One region of the Psychromonas ingrahamii 37 genome, then DNA from elsewhere that is predicted to be linked to it. Evidence: predicted binding sites of a transcription regulator. Region 1 holds the regulator's gene; the other holds the start of a gene.

Region 1 (8,261 bases):
GTAAAAGTAAACGTGGTTTTTTGAGCTAAAAACCACGTTTATTTATTACCTTCCGGAGTTTAATAGCGCAGGCTTTTCAGATAACCGATCAAAAACATCAGACGAATTTCAGCCTTTTATTTCAACAGCAAGCACCTATCCTCCATTTTCTGTTTTAAAGACAGACGCTGCCATTTCATTATTTTTTAATGCTCTAATACCAAATCAATTAATTTCCCGCATCTTCTACCTGACTATAGTGCTGGCACCGCAAAGAAAATGATCGAAACCAGACCACTATGGCAAACTGCAATAAAATGACAATGGACTCTTTTTAATTCACTGAATCCTGTCAATAATTCTGTGCCGCTACTATTCTTAATAGCACTCTTTCAAAAAGTATTTATTAAAGCGCGATCGCATTATGAGTATTATCTGCTAATTGCTTTCTATTTATTTTATATACAAGCTAGAAAGGGTTAGGAAATTATGTGCGCTACTATTATTAAGCGCACTCTTTCATAAAGTGTTATTAAAGCACGATCGTACCATGCGTATTATCTGCTACTACTAATTGTTCTCTATTTATTTGACCTACAAAGTAAAAGGGGTTAGGAAATTCTGTGCGCTACTATTATTAAGCGCACTCTTTCATAAAGTGTTATTAAAGCACGATCGTACCATGCGTATTATCTGCTACTAATAATTGCTCTCTATTTATTTTATATACAAGGTAGAAGGGGTTAGGAAATTCTGTGCGCTACTATTATTAAGCGCACTCTTTCATAAAGTGTTATTAAAGCACGATCGTACCATGGGTATTATCTGCTACTAATAATTGCTCTCTATTTATTTTATATACAAGGTAGAAGGGGTTAGGAAATTCTGTGCGCTACTATTATTAAGCGCACTCTTTCATAAAGTGTTATTAAAGCACGATCGTACCATGCGTATTATCTGCTACTACTAATTGTTCTCTATTTATTTGACCTACAAAGTAAAAGGGGTTAGGAATGCGGCACAATAATCACAATTCTCTTAGTCATCTTGCTCAGGATACTTATGCAGTTATTTTAGCGGGCGGCCGTGGCAGTCGACTGTTTGAGTTAACCAATTGGCGAGCTAAACCTGCCGTTTACTTTGGTGGTAACTTCCGGATTATTGATTTTCCATTATCAAACTGCCTCAATTCGGGAATTAGCCGTGTCGGTGTTGCAACTCAATATAAGTCGCACTCTCTGATTCGTCATATTAACCGTGGCTGGGGGCATTTTAAAAGCAGAACATCCGAGTTTGTTGAGATATTGCCCGCATCGCAACGCCATAATGAGGATTGGTATCAAGGTACGGCCGATGCTGTATACCAAAATTTGGATATTATTCGCAGTCAACAACCTGAACATATTTTAATTTTATCAGGCGATCATGTTTATCGCATGGATTATCGTACCCTCTTAGCTCAACATGTTAATAGTAAAGCTGAGATGACTGTCTGCTGCATTGAAACATCCGTCGAAGAAGCGACAGGTAACTTTGGTGTTATGACGGTGGATGCGGACAATAGGGTTATTGCATTTAATGAAAAACCGGCTGTTCCTAACGAAATACCGGGTAAACCAGGTCGATGTTTAGCTTCAATGGGTAATTATGTTTTTAATACTAAATTTTTATTCGAACAGTTAAAAAAAGACCATAAGAATGAAAGCTCTAGTCATGATTTTGGCCATGATCTTATCCCGTCAATCATTGATGAGTGTGATGTTTTTGCTTTTTCTTTCAAAGATCCAAATACTAACCTTCAGCCTTACTGGCGAGATGTTGGTACATTAGATTCTTTTTGGGAGGCAAATATGGAACTCGTAGAGCCTACACCGCAATTGGATTTATATGACACATCCAGCCCAATTTATACTTATCAGGAACAACTGCCACCCGCTAAATTTATTTTTGACAATGAGATAAGACGAGGCACTGCGCTTGATTCAACGGTTGCCAGCGGCTGTATAATCTCAGGTGCAACCATTTGCAAGTCATTATTATACTCAAGTGTTCATGCGCACTCCTATAGTTATATTGAATACTCTGTATTAATGCGTGGAAGCGATGTGGGTGAGCACTGTCAATTACGCCGGGTTATTGTCGATACTAAGTGTTTTATCCCGGCAGGTTTATCTATTGGTTACGATAGAGAAAAAGATATAGCCAATGGTTTTCGTGTTACAGAGAAAGGAATTACTCTTGTCACTAAAGATATGCTGGCGGCATTAGCTCAAAAACAGTCTGGTTAACCTTATCTTATACCTTGTTAAGTCAGCCTGTAAGCAAACTGCAACCCAGCCTGTCATTGATACTGTTAGCTCTTTTTTAAATAACAAATGCCCAAACGACTTGAAGATCTAGATTTCTGTATCTTTAAGTCGTTTTGATATAGTTTGCTATAACAATTAATCCTAAGCTAAGTTTACTAAAAAGGGATCCCTTGAAAGCGGGGGTTTATTATCAGACTGGTACCATGCGAGTTTATCAGCCAAATTAACGACCTCGCCAATGATCATCAGGGTTGGGCCTTGTAACCCCCCGCCCAGTTGTTCCAATTCAGATAATTGACCAATCACCACATGTTGATCTGAAGTCGTTCCCTTATTAACCAATGCGACAGGGGTTTCAGGGGCTCGCCCATGACTGAGCAATTGTGTTTGAATTTCCTGTGACTGAATCAATCCCATATAAACAACCAAAGTTTGGTTAGGAGCCGCTAATGCCTGCCAGTTAAGCTCCTCACCGTCAGTTTTGCGGTGTCCGGTCACAAAGGTCACTGACTGCGCAAAATCGCGGTGGGTTAAGGGAATACCCGCATAAGCACTGCAACCCGAGGCTGCGGTAATACCGGGAACAACCTGAAAAGCAATACCTGCTTCAACCAACTCTTCAAGCTCTTCGCCTCCCCGTCCAAAAATAAATGAATCTCCCCCTTTAAGGCGCACCACTTTTTTACCCTCTCGAGCAAATTCCACTAACATCTGATTAGTTCGAGACTGCTCTACTTCGTGATTACCGGCAGCTTTGCCCACGGAAATTAAATCTGCATCACGACGTACTAAGTCCAAAATATCTGAAGAAACCAAACGATCATATAAAACAACATCTGCCTGCTGCATCAATTGTAATGCTTTTAAGGTTAGAAGAGAGGGGTCGCCAGGCCCGGCACCAACTAAAGCCACATCTCCCTGAGTAATATCTTCGCTCAGACTCGTCTCCATTAAAGCAATTGCCTTCTCTGTTTGGCCTTTTTGCAATAGGTTAGCAAGCATTCCATTGCCAAAAAGTTTTTCCCAATAGCGCCTGCGCAAGGGAGCAACTTTAATAACTTCTTTAACACGGTGACGGAATTGTGCAGAAATAGCCGCTAATCGACCCAAATGCATGGGTAATAACGTTTCTAAACGTTCACGAATCAAGCGCGCCAGAACCGGGGCTTTACCACCGCTTGAAATAGCCACAACTAATGGTGAGCGATCGACAATTGAGGGAAGAATAAAGCTCGAAATATCAGCTTGACCCACCACATTAACTAATAATTGTTTTGCATGGGCGGCCGTGGCGATATGCTCATTGACCTGTTTCTTATTGGTCGCTGCAATGACCAACCATTTATTTTCCAGAAGCTCTTCAGTAAATGCCTGCTCAAGTATTTTCAACTCCTTATTAGCAGCTTGTTTTAATAAAGAGGGGTTAAATTCCAGCGCGCAGACTGTCACATCGGCTCCCGCTTTCAGCAATAAATGAATTTTTCGGCAAGCAATGCTTCCTCCGCCAACAACAAGGCATGGGCGGTTTTCAAGTTTGGTAAAAATTGGCAGGTAATCCATAGTCGCACTCTATTCATGTAATTTTCGATCGATATCGACACTATAGAGAATTAATTGACACAGATGAAACACTAAAATAAGATTTGTTATTTCAAAATATAATAATGGTTAACCAGAGACTGATTTCCCTGCGGCAATGATCGGGGAAAAGGTTCCTAATTATAGGGAAGAAGCGTAGGTTCTGTTGATCAATAAATTGAGGTTAAAAAAATGCCATCGACTCTGGAGTGATGGCATTAAGAAAAAATTGACTACTGACGTGCTGCTTAGCTCACTTCAGCTGCAAGCGTTTTGCTAACAAAATCAATACCCATTTCAATATCAGCATGTAATACAGATAACATTTCTTCTTTTTTGGTCTCTTCGAAAGAACTCAATTCACCATAAGGTAATACCTTATCAATGCCATTTTTACCCAATAATAGTGGTTGAGTAAAGAAAGGAGAAGCTGGATTGCCACCGTCTACATAGGCATTTTGAATAATACCCTGTTTTCCTGACAAAGCGTGAACAAGCTGAATAGCAAAGCGAGAAGCTGCACAGGCCATCGAAAGCGTTGCAGAACCACCGCCTGCTTTTGCTTCAACCACTTCTGTGCCGGCATTTTGGATGCGAGAAGTTAAGTCGATCACTTCCTGATCCGTAAATGAAACGCCCTGAATCTGCGATAAAACTGGCAAGATAGTAGTGCCGCTGTGACCACCAATAACATTGACTCGAACATCTTCAGAAGGTAAACCTTTTAACTCAGCGACAAACTCTTCGGCACGAATAACATCTAAGGTTGTAATACCAAATAATTTGTTTTTATTGTAAACACCTGCAGCTTTTAACACTTCAGCAGCAATTGCGACTGTTGTATTAACAGGATTGGTAATGATTCCAATACAAGCTTCCGGTGCGACTTCTGCAACCTTAGCAACTAAGTTTTTAATAATACCAGCATTAATATTAAATAAATCAGAACGATCCATACCCGGTTTACGGGCAACTCCTGCTGAAATCAAAATAACATCGGCACCTTCAATAGCTGCAGTAGGATCTGTACCGGCAAAACCTTCAACTTTAACACTTGTTGGGATGTGGCTTAAATCTTTTGCAACTCCAGGTGTAACCGGAGCAAGATCATAAAGTGATAAAATTGAATTTGCAGGTAAATCAAGTTTTAACAATAAAGCAAGTGCTTGCCCAATACCACCGGCGGCTCCAAGAACAGCAATTTTCATAACGACTCCAATATGTATCTAATTAATGATATAAATGTGAATGGTCATTTTAATGAAAAATCAGCAAGCATGTAATAAATATTGATGAATTGTGAGCGATATATGAATAATAATAATAAAAAATAAAATTAAGTGAGGTCACGCTATTTTTAAACAATAATAGTTTGAAAAGCAGCAAGAGTTGCTTGATAGCTGAAACTGGAGCCCCAAACAACTTTTTTTGGTGATTTGTTTATTAATTTGTGATGTGAAGTGACAGGTTTAAAAATAGCGTTCATATATTTTTTGGTAAGTACCATTTTCAGTAATAATTTTAAGACCCAAATTCAAGCGGTTTTGCAGGATGACATTTCCTTTTTGAATCGCGATACCATAGCCTTGCGAAAATAATTTCCTCTGGGAAGAATTAATTTTCTGAACGTCAAAATGAATGCGATTATCTTTTTGTTTTAAAAATTCCGATGCGACCGCTTGATCGACAAATGCCGCATCAATTTTTTCGGCACTTAAATCCGAAAGAATTTCGTAATAGGTGACATAAGAGATGATAAAACTATTCTCTTTTTCATATTTAATTAAATATTCCTGGTTGGATGAGTTGGAACGCACACCTATAAATTTGCCCACCGTTGAGAAACGTTCTTCAGCTGATTTTTTACTGATAAAGACGGGCGTATTTTCATAATAACTATTGGTGAAACCCACTGTTTTTAAACGTTCGCTGGTAATATCTAAAGCGGAAATAACCGCATCAAAACGAGCGAAAGATAATGACAGTAGCAGGCTCTCAAAACGTTGATGGTGAAAACTGCAGGTTAAATTAACGGCTTTACAAATCGCTTTAGCCATATCAATATCAAAACCTTGAATCTGTTGCTGTTCATCTAAGTATTCAAAAGGGTAATAATTTGCATCGGTCGCAAAACGAACTTTTATATTATCGTTAGGAACGGCTGTCGAGGATAAGACAGTAAGGGGCGAAAACAATAGAAATATTGAAAGAAAAAAGCGCAAAATAAGCATGTTGTTTAATATCCAATTCATTTATTAATAACAAAAAATTCACGTTGTAGACGTTTAAAACACTTATTGCAAATGATATATACTACACCGATCTTAACATTTAATGACAGTCTATTTTAAACACAGCTCTGAAATTGAATAGTTATGCATTTTAATTGTAGATTAATGGGTTGATAAATGCTTAATATTCATTACTATTACGCCCTTGAAACACTCAAAAGAATAAATAATGAAGCAATCAACAGAATTAATGACATTTTTCAAAGCATTATTAGAAAAAGAACATTTTAGCTCTCAAGGTGAGATAGTAGAAGCCTTGGTTAATGCTGGTTTTAATAATATTAATCAGTCAAAAGTTTCCCGCATGCTAAGTAAATCGGGCGCAGTACGCACACGTAATGCGAAACAAGAAATGCTCTATTGTCTACCGGCTGAGCTGGGTATCCCGATAATCACAAGCCCATTAAAAAACCTTGTATTAGATATAGATCGCAATGACAGTATGATTGTTATTCGTACCAGTCCCGGTGCCGCTCAGTTAATCGCTCGCTTATTAGATTCGATCGGTAAAACAGAGGGAATATTAGGCAATATCGCCGGTGATGATACTATCTTCACAACCCCTACGAACTCTAAAAAAATACAGGAAACGATGAATATTATTAAGAATTTATTTAATTAATTCGCACTATCGAAAACGTCATTTTTTTATGGCGATTCTTTAGGAAAATCTGAGAATATTATTCTCAGCAATTACCCGTTTTAAATTCTTTCATTCATAACCGACTTGCTATATTAACAGCTGCCTTTAGGTCTATCGTAACACTTCACATATTATCCCTTAAGCTTGAAGGACTCCTGTCGCTTTGTTGATAGCATCCTACACTTACCTGCACAGGGAATTATACAGCGAGGTGATTTTATGAAAAAAGCTCAAGGATTTACATTAGTTGAACTATTAGTTGTGATAGCGATTATCGGCATATTAGCAGGTATTGCTTATCCCACCTATAAATCCTATACGCTTCACGCAAATCGCAGTGATGCCAAAAATGAGTTGCAAAAAGCACAGTTAGTACAGAGTAGTTGGCATATTTTAAATCCAGACTATTCAATGGTCTCAGCCGATGTCGGACTACCGGATAATCATAACTATTATACTTTTACTATCATCTCAGCAGGAAGTACAACTTATGCAATGAAAGCGGTTGCTAAAGCGGGGACAATGCAGGCAAATGATAAGGCTGAATGCACCACCTTAGTGATCAACCAGGACAATGCACATTATGACGCATCGGATACAAACAATGATCAGTGCTGGTGATCATGAAAGGCTTGGATAATATTAAGCCTTTCTGATCCTGTAAAAATAACCTCTGAGCTAATAACGCGTATTAAGTTCTGTTTTATTAAAAAATTCTCGCGATTGATCTAAAATGTGTTGGTAGATAACATTATACGCTAATACATTTTTTACATAGTTACGCGTTTCTTTATAGGGAATGGTTTCAATCCAACTGTCCATCTCCAAGCTTTGCCCTGCTTTACCTTTCCAGCTATCGACGCGATGAGGACCCGCATTATAAGCCGCTGTAGCAAGGATTCGATTACCACTGTAACGTTTTAATAACATATCAAAATAGGCTGTGCCTAACTGCACATTAATAGCACCATCATTTAACTGTGCCTGATTTTTATAATCTTTCATGCCTATCATTTGCGCCGTTTCTTTTGCAGTCGCAGGCATCAGCTGCATATAACCACTGGCACCCACTCGAGATTGAGCATACTCGTCAAAAGCACTCTCCCGACGAGTCAGAGCATAAATATAAGTTGGCTCCAATTGGTATTGATTTGCCGTATTTGCAAATAAGCCAGATTTTACCTTGGGGAAACGTATATTCAACGCATCCCAACTCTTGCTGTTAATACTGGCCATCACAGACAGATGTGCCCAACCCTTTTGGTATGCGTACAAGCCTAACTGCAGTTGTGTATTTTTATCGTTATTATTTAATAGTGCATACCATTCCCGCTTTAAAAGTGCATTGTGTTTTTGGTATGCTAACTCTCCAATATAAGCAAGATCTGCTTTTTTCATCTTTAAGCTGTCACTCTTTTCACTGACTAACTTGGCATTAAGCTGATAATCAAGGCCCAGCTT
Region 2 (8,261 bases), 780 kb from region 1:
CTGCGTAAAACCTTAGGTGAGCATGTTACTCAGAAGGGCTCCTTGGTCGACGCGGATAAATTACGATTTGATTTCTCCCATTTTGAAGCGCTGTCTGCGGACAGTTTGTCTGAAGTAACCTTCCTGGTGAATGAGGCAATTCGTAATAACTATGAAGTTGTGACTAAATTAATGGACATAGAAGAAGCGAAGTCTTCTAACGCTATGGCCCTATTTGGTGAGAAATACGATGAAATGGTACGTGTTGTACAGATGGGCGACTTCTCAACCGAGTTGTGTGGTGGTACTCATGCCAAGCGGACAGGTGATCTGGGATTGTTTTTGATTCGCTCTGAGTCGGGTATTGCTGCCGGCGTTCGTCGTATAGAAGCAACCGTTGGATCGGCTGCGGATCAGGTAATTTCAGAGTTACTCTATGAAGTTGATAAAGCCTGTGGTCTGGTTCGGGGAGATCATGTTAATTTAGGCGAAAAAATAGAACAGCTTGTGGATCGCAGTAAATTATTAGAAAAAGAGGTCGCCGAGCTTAAAGCAAAAATTGCGAGTGCAGCGGGCGCTAATCTGATTGATAATGCCATTGAAATAAACGGTGTAAAGGTTGTTATTGCAAATATCGAAGGAATAGATCCTAAATTATTGCGTGATAGTGTTGATCAAATGAAAAATAAAATGCAATCCGGTATTGTTGTTTTAGCGACCGTAGCAGCCGATGATAAGGTCAGTTTAATCGCTGGCGTGAGCAAAGATTTAATCAAAAAAGTGAAAGCTGGCGAGTTAGTTAATCTCGTTGCCGGTCCTGTTGGTGGAAAAGGGGGTGGTCGTCCAGATATGGCCATGGCAGGAGGTAACAATCCTGCTGCGTTAGCTGATGCACTTGCATTAGTAGCACCCTGGTTAAGTGAGCGTTTGTAATAGGTAGATTTGCTATGTAAATAGCTTGAAGATATGGGAAATGACGATGGCATTATTAGTTCAAAAATACGGTGGGACCTCTGTAGGTAACATTGAGCGCATAAAAAGCGTGGCTGAAAAAATTAAAGCAACAAAAGCAGACGGTCACGATGTTGTGGTTGTATTATCCGCCATGTCGGGTGAGACAAATCGTATGATAGCGCTCGCAAAAGAGATAACAGCAAACCCAAGTCCTCGTGAAATGGATGTGTTGTTAACAACTGGCGAGCAAACGACCATTGCACTTTTATCAATGGCATTACATAGTTTAGGCCTTGATGCCGTCTCTATGACAGGTGACCAAATCCGTTTAAAGACAGACTCCTGTCATAGTAAGGCGCGTATTTTAGATGTTGAAACAAAAAATATTAAGGAGCATTTAAAACTTGGACGGGTGGTGGTAGTGGCAGGTTTTCAAGGCCGCTCGGAAACTAATGAGATTACTACGTTGGGTCGGGGAGGCTCGGATACATCTGCGGTAGCTATTGCTGCGGCTTTAAAAGCGGACGAATGCCAAATTTATACTGATGTTGACGGTGTTTATACAACGGATCCGCGTGTTGAACCCAATGCTCGCCGTTTAGATAGGATTACCTTTGAAGAGATGCTTGAAATGGCGAGCTTAGGCGCTAAGGTTTTACAAATTCGCTCAGTCGAGTTTGCTGGAAAATATAATGTACCACTTCGTGTCCTATCAAGTTTTAAAGATGGTGGCGGCACGCTAATCTGTTATGAGGAAAATAAAATGGAATCTCCTGTCATCTCCGGTATTGCGTTTAATCGTGATGAAGCTCGTTTAACCTTATCGGGTGTACCAGATAAACCGACCGTTGCTGCACAAATTTTATCGCCTATTGGTGATGCTAATATCGATGTGGATATGATAGTACAAAATACGCTGGGTAACGGGAAAACAGATTTTACTTTTACTGTGCATCGTGATGACTATGAGCAAACCAAGGAACTATTAGAGAAGGTATGTGTCTTATTACACGCTGATAATGTTCAGGGTAATAAGGAAATAGCAAAAGTTTCAGTTGTGGGCGTTGGAATGTGGAACCATCCGGGTGTTGCTAAAACCATGTTTGAAACACTGGGGCAAGAAGGTATTAATATGCACCAAATTGCAACGTCAGAAATAAAAATCTCAGTTTTGGTTGATAGTAAGTATCTGGAACTTGCTGTGCGGGCACTGCATAAAGCATTTAAACTTGCAGATGACCCGACAGAAGAAAAATAAATTTTGGGATATGGTGCAGTAAAAACACAGGCAAGATAGCCTGTACTGGTCCATACTTGATTTCAATGGATAGATTAATCCTAACAGGAGCTGGGGCATGCTTATATTAACACGCCGAGTTGGTGAAACACTGATGATAGGCGATAATGTTACCGTGACCGTTTTAGGTGTAAAAGGTAATCAAGTAAGAATTGGTGTAAACGCACCGAAAGAAGTATCGGTTCACCGTGAAGAAATTTATATGCGGATTCAAGCCGAAAAAAGCGGTGAATAATCAATAATAATAAGCAATTATAATTTTATTCTCTTTAAAGGGCCTTCGGGCCCTTTTTTTTGATTTTAAATTATTTTTAACCCGCTCGTGGGGAAGCGCTGACCAATTTCATTATATTGCTGGGTTAATTTCAAAGAGGGTTACCCTTTTCTAATATTATGCTTTAACCCTTGCAGGGTATAAAAGCTCGGATTGAGAAGCTAATTAATCAATTTGGTATAATAAATAAGCAAACAGAAGTGAGTTGTCAAAAAGTGTTTGACTTGTTTTTAGAAGGCCGTACTATGTGCACCACAAGACGACGGTGGGGTGGCCGAGTGGCCGAAGGCGCTCCCCTGCTAAGGGAGTAACGGGTTTGTAGCCCGTTCGAGAGTTCGAATCTCTCCTCCACCGCCATTCTTGTAGATTCTTAAAGCGGGTGTAGCTCAGCTGGATAGAGTACCTGGCTACGAACCAGGTGGTCAGGGGTTCGAATCCCTTCACCCGCACCATCTTTTTTTGCAGGAAGTGGTGAGCACTAAGAATCAAATATTAAAAACAAAAGAATATCGTGGCGGGTGTAGCTCAGCTGGATAGAGTACCTGGCTACGAACCAGGTGGTCAGGGGTTCGAATCCCTTCACCCGCACCATTCTTTATAAACTTACTTATGTAAGTTTTTTTGTTTTTAAGGGCTTTATAATATTAAATCCATTAATGTTATACACTATGCGGGTGTAGCTCAGCTGGATAGAGTACCTGGCTACGAACCAGGTGGTCAGGGGTTCGAATCCCTTCACCCGCACCAATTTCAAGAACTCTCTCTGCTCAATATCTGTAATCTTCAATTCCCTATAATATTTATATAATTCATTAAGTTATTACTAAAATAAATTTTATACTGGTCATAAAACAATCAAAAAAATATATCCCAATCTCTTTTTCACATTACTTTTCTTTTTTTGTGTTGCACCTCTCTTTTTATAAAGTCTATGCTTCTATAGCGCTACGGATATATGATTTTATAGAGCATACTCATATATGCTTTTATGGAAATACTGAATGTTTAAACTAACCGTTATGCACTATTCACATTTGAGGTAAAAAAAAGTACACTTAATATGCTGTTAAGGTGCGGTTTAATGCACTCATGTATATTACGTTAGCGTTATATCAAGGGGTTGATAGATAAAAAAAAATATTTTTGAATATTTATTCATTATAAGGCGTTTATTGAAATGTATCGACTAGATCAGTGTAGAAAAGGATAGAAGAATTATGGATATCACTCAGTTACTGTTTACCGCGTTGCAATTGTTAGGTCTAGGGATGGGTTTCGTCTTTCTGTTTTTAGGTTTATTAATGGTTATTGTCAATTTGATGGCAAAATACATTCCCCAAGAACAGCCCGTTGCTGATAAAAAAAGGGCTCAGCAAAGCGCCACAGAATCTGCAATTAATCCCGCAATTATAGCCGCTATTACCACGGCTGTGCATCAATATCATAAAACTAAAACCGCACAATAGGAAATGAAAAATGAAGGAGCAAGTAAATATGTCTAAGCCTCTCGGCATCACTGAAGTTGTCCTACGCGATGCGCATCAATCATTATTTGCAACACGGATGCGCACTGAGGATATGTTACCTATTGCGGAGAAGTTGGATAAAATTGGCTTCTGGTCATTAGAGACATGGGGTGGGGCTACATTTGATTCCTGTATCCGCTTTTTAGGAGAAGATCCATGGGAACGCCTGCGTGCTTTAAAAGCAGCCATGCCTAATACGCCTCAGCAAATGTTATTACGCGGTCAAAATTTATTAGGTTACCGCCATTATGCCGATGATGTTGTTGAAAAATTTGTAGAGCGTGCCCATACCAATGGTGTGGATGTCTTCCGTATATTTGATGCAATGAATGATGTGCGCAATTTTGAAACCGCGGTTAAATCGGCGGTTAAAATTGGTGCGCACGCCCAGGGTGCTATTTCTTATACCACTAGCCCTGTGCACACTGTTGATAACTGGGTCGATATGGCAAAACGCCTTGAGGATATGGGATGTCATTCTTTATGTATTAAAGATATGGCGGGTTTATTAAAGCCCTATGTTGCAGAAGAGTTGATTACAAAAATCAAGGCAAGTACCAATATTCCGTTAGCGTTACATTGTCATGCAACGACTGGCCTTAGCATCGCAACGCACCAAAAAGCGATTGATTCCGGTATTGATATTATTGATTCTGCCATCTCTTCTATGTCGATGACCTATGGACATACTCCAACTGAAACACTTGTTTCAATTGTTGAAGGTGAAGCGCGAGATACGGGTCTAGAACTGCCTAAACTTGCAGAGATATCCGCTTACTTTCGTGATGTCCGTAAAAAATATGTGAAATTTGAAGGTGAATTAAAAGGTGTTGATCCGCGCATCCTGATTGCCCAAGTGCCCGGCGGCATGTTAACTAACATGGAAAGCCAGCTTAAAGAGCAGGGCGCTGCAGACAAGATGGATCAAGTGTTGGCCGAAATCACCGCAGTGCGTAAAGATCTTGGTTATATTCCGCTGGTTACCCCGACCTCTCAAATTGTCGGTACGCAAGCTGTTATTAATGTATTGATGGGCGAGCGTTATAAAAATATAACCAAAGAAACTGCCGGCGTGTTAAAAGGAGAGTATGGCGCAACACCAGCTCCTGTTAATGCTGAGCTGCAGGCGAAAGTATTAGAGGGCGGAACTGCAATTACTTGTCGTCCTGCTGATAACATTGCGCCTGAAATGAAAAATATCCAGGCCGAATTTAAGAAACTTGCCACTGAAAAAGGCATTAAAATTGCGCAACATGAGACTGATGATGCATTGATTTATGCTTTATTTCCTGAAATTGGTCTTAAATTTTTAGAAAACCGTAATAACCCCGATGCATTTGAGCCCGTCCCCAGCGCTGACGATGTTAAACCAGCGGCTAAAACGGCAACTAAGGCGCAACAAGGTGGTGCAGAAACTTATTCAGTGGCCGTTGATGGGCAATTATATACTGTCCAAGTTGGCCCTGAAGGCAGTGTGGAAGGCATAAAAGCAGGACCGCCGAGCGCAACTTTGTCAGCCTCAGCCTCAGCTTCAACCGAAGCGACAGTGATGAGCGAGGAATTACCAGCACCATTGGCGGGTAATATCTTTAAAGTGTTGGTTAGTGAAGGTGAGAAGGTTGAGGAAGGCGATGTGCTTTTGATAATGGAAGCGATGAAGATGGAAACTGAGATTCGAGCACCAAAATCGGGGGTTATCCAAGGCGTTTTTGTCAAAGAAGGTTCTTCTGTTGCCGTGGGTGAAACCCTGTTTAAAATAGCTTAAGGAAGATAACGTGGATGGATTAATAACACTTTGGGCAGATACGGGTATAGCACATTTTACCTTTCCTGATCTGGTCATGATTGCTGTAGGTCTCTTATTATTATACCTCGCAATAGTACGTAAATTTGAGCCGTTGTTGCTATTACCAATTGGTTTTGGCGCAATTTTAGCAAACATACCTAATGCTGGTTTTACCGAACCGGGCGGCATACTTTATTACATCTACCATGTGGGTATTGAAACGGGGGTTTTCCCGTTAATTATCTTTATGGGGGTTGGGGCACTGACGGATTTTGGTGCTTTAATTGCGAATCCTAAAACATTGTTTTTAGGAGCTGCTGCTCAGTTTGGTATTTTTACTACATTATTTGGTGCTATTTTACTTAATTTAGTGCCTGGTTTTGAATTTAGCCTGCAGGATGCTTCTGCTATTGCCATTATTGGTGGCGCCGATGGTCCGACTGCGATTTTCTTAGCATCTAAGCTTGCGCCTGACTTGCTTGGACCTATTGCTGTTGCGGCTTATTCATATATGGCACTGGTACCCTTGATCCAGCCACCCATTATGCGCGCTTTAACGACTCAAGCTGAGCGTGAAATTAAGATGGAACAGTTACGTCCTGTCAGTAAAAGAGAAAAAATTATTTTCCCTCTGGCAGTATTGTTAATGACTATCTTATTTTTACCGGCGGCAACACCGCTTGTTGGGATGTTCTGCTTAGGTAACCTGATGCGTGAGTCAGGCGTTGTTGAGCGTTTAAGCAACACCGCACAAAATGAGCTTATTAATATAGTGACTATCTTTTTAGGCTTGGGCGTAGGTTCAAAGTTATCGGCAGATAAGTTCTTAAATCTGGAAACCTTAGGTATTTTAGGATTGGGCGCGATTGCCTTTTCTATCGGCACCGCATCGGGTGTGCTAATGGCAAAACTGATGGGCAAATTTTCCAAAGATAAAATAAACCCATTAATCGGTGCGGCAGGGGTTTCAGCTGTTCCAATGGCTGCACGAGTTGCAAATAAGGTTGGTTTAGAGGCAAACCCTCATAACTTCCTGTTAATGCATGCGATGGGCCCCAATGTTGCGGGCGTACTTGGTAGTGCCGTTGCCGCGGGTGTGCTTTTAGCAATCGTAGGGTAACTTACTGCTTCTATTAAGTTTTTTATAAAGGCCACTTTATTAAGTGGTCTTTTTTATGGGTAAAGGAGTTTCATTTGTGGTCTGAATTAATTGTTTTGTTGGTCAGTAGTTTTGTTTCTGCCACTTTATTTCCCGGAGGATCTGAATTTTTACTGATTTATTATATAAAAAATAATCCAAGTGACCTTTGGTGGTATTTTAGTGCTGTGACGCTGGGCAACAGTTTGGGTGCACTTAGCAGCTATTTTTTGGGTTTCTATGTTTGTGGTGGAATGGAAAAAGCGAAGTCTAAATACTTGAAAACGTGGATATTTTGCAAAAAATATGGCCTATGGGCCTTATTATTAAGCTGGTTGCCCGTTGTTGGCGATTTTATTCCTTTGGCGGCAGGCTGGTTAAAACTGCCCATCTTTCGCTCTATTTTATTGATAACATTAGGCAAAGCGTTGCGTTATGCTGTTATCACATTCGCTACACTGTCATTAATCTAAGCATTTCTTTATATTTTCCCCCGGAACAACAGTTATTTATATGTTGTTCGGCGCTTATTATTTTTTTGAACTTGTAAATGGTATCTTTATTAAGGTACTCTGCTGAGACTTTTCGTTATTTCAAAGGGTAAGCTCTTGTCTCTCAATTTTAATCAGCGTTTAGCTGTTTTTGAACAACAATCACAATCTCTTGAAGGTTTTGGCCGTGGTATTGAACGCGAAGCTTTACGCGTGACGCCCGATGGGGGCTTATCGCAAAATAGCCATCCCTATGCTTTTGGCAGCGCTTTATGTCACAGTACGATCACCACTGATTATGCTGAAGGCCTATTAGAGTTTATCACCCCCGTCGCTAAAGATGTCGATCAGCTATTTGCCTATTTAAACGATGTTCACCATTACGCGGCTAAAAATTTAGAAAATAATGAAACATTATGGCCTATCAGTATGCCCTGTTTTATTAATAATGAAGACTCAGTTGAACTTGCCCAGTTCGGTTCATCTAATGTTGGAAAAATGAAAACCGCCTATCGTCAAGGGTTAAAAAATCGTTATGGCAGTATGATGCAGGTCATCGCTGGTGTGCATTATAACTTTTCATTTCCGGATGGTTTTTGGGACGCCTGGGCTAAAGCCAATCAATCACCTTTAACGGGAAAAGAGGCTCAGTCTGCAGGTTATATGGGGTTAATCAGGAATTACTTGCGTTTTGGCTGGGTTATTCCTTATCTGTTTGGGGCATCTCCGGCACTTTGTAAATCCTTTTTACAGGGTAAAAAAACACACTTCAAATTTAAAGAAACGGGCTCAGGAACAATTTATTTACCTTATGCA

The links. Region 1 encodes ArgR, which controls arginine synthesis, uptake and breakdown. Its sites were predicted from a motif close to ANTGAATANNTATTCANT; they were not measured.
Region 2: PING_RS17420 (oxaloacetate decarboxylase subunit gamma) is a predicted target of ArgR. The motif match lies at 3,647-3,664, and genes of this name have one in related genera.

Annotation. Positions count from the first base shown of each region.
Region 1 covers NC_008709.1:382,966-391,226, reverse strand. The annotation lists gene glgC (glucose-1-phosphate adenylyltransferase) at 993-2,267, shown strand; gene cysG (siroheme synthase CysG) at 2,430-3,848, opposite strand; gene mdh (malate dehydrogenase) at 4,115-5,074, opposite strand; gene PING_RS01600 (transporter substrate-binding domain-containing protein) at 5,336-6,118, opposite strand; gene argR (transcriptional regulator ArgR) at 6,327-6,779, shown strand; gene PING_RS01590 (type IV pilin protein) at 7,020-7,421, shown strand; gene PING_RS01585 (transglycosylase SLT domain-containing protein) at 7,479-8,261, opposite strand, start outside.
Region 2 covers NC_008709.1:4,166,461-4,174,721, reverse strand. The annotation lists gene alaS (alanine--tRNA ligase) at 1-912, shown strand, start outside; gene PING_RS17450 (aspartate kinase) at 959-2,191, shown strand; gene csrA (carbon storage regulator CsrA) at 2,289-2,465, shown strand; tRNA gene PING_RS17440 (tRNA-Ser) at 2,769-2,861, shown strand; tRNA gene PING_RS17435 (tRNA-Arg) at 2,880-2,956, shown strand; tRNA gene PING_RS17430 (tRNA-Arg) at 3,019-3,095, shown strand; tRNA gene PING_RS17425 (tRNA-Arg) at 3,175-3,251, shown strand; gene PING_RS17420 (oxaloacetate decarboxylase subunit gamma) at 3,722-3,970, shown strand; gene oadA (sodium-extruding oxaloacetate decarboxylase subunit alpha) at 3,999-5,795, shown strand; gene PING_RS17410 (sodium ion-translocating decarboxylase subunit beta) at 5,806-6,936, shown strand; gene PING_RS17405 (YqaA family protein) at 7,011-7,427, shown strand; gene gshA (glutamate--cysteine ligase) at 7,563-8,261, shown strand, end outside.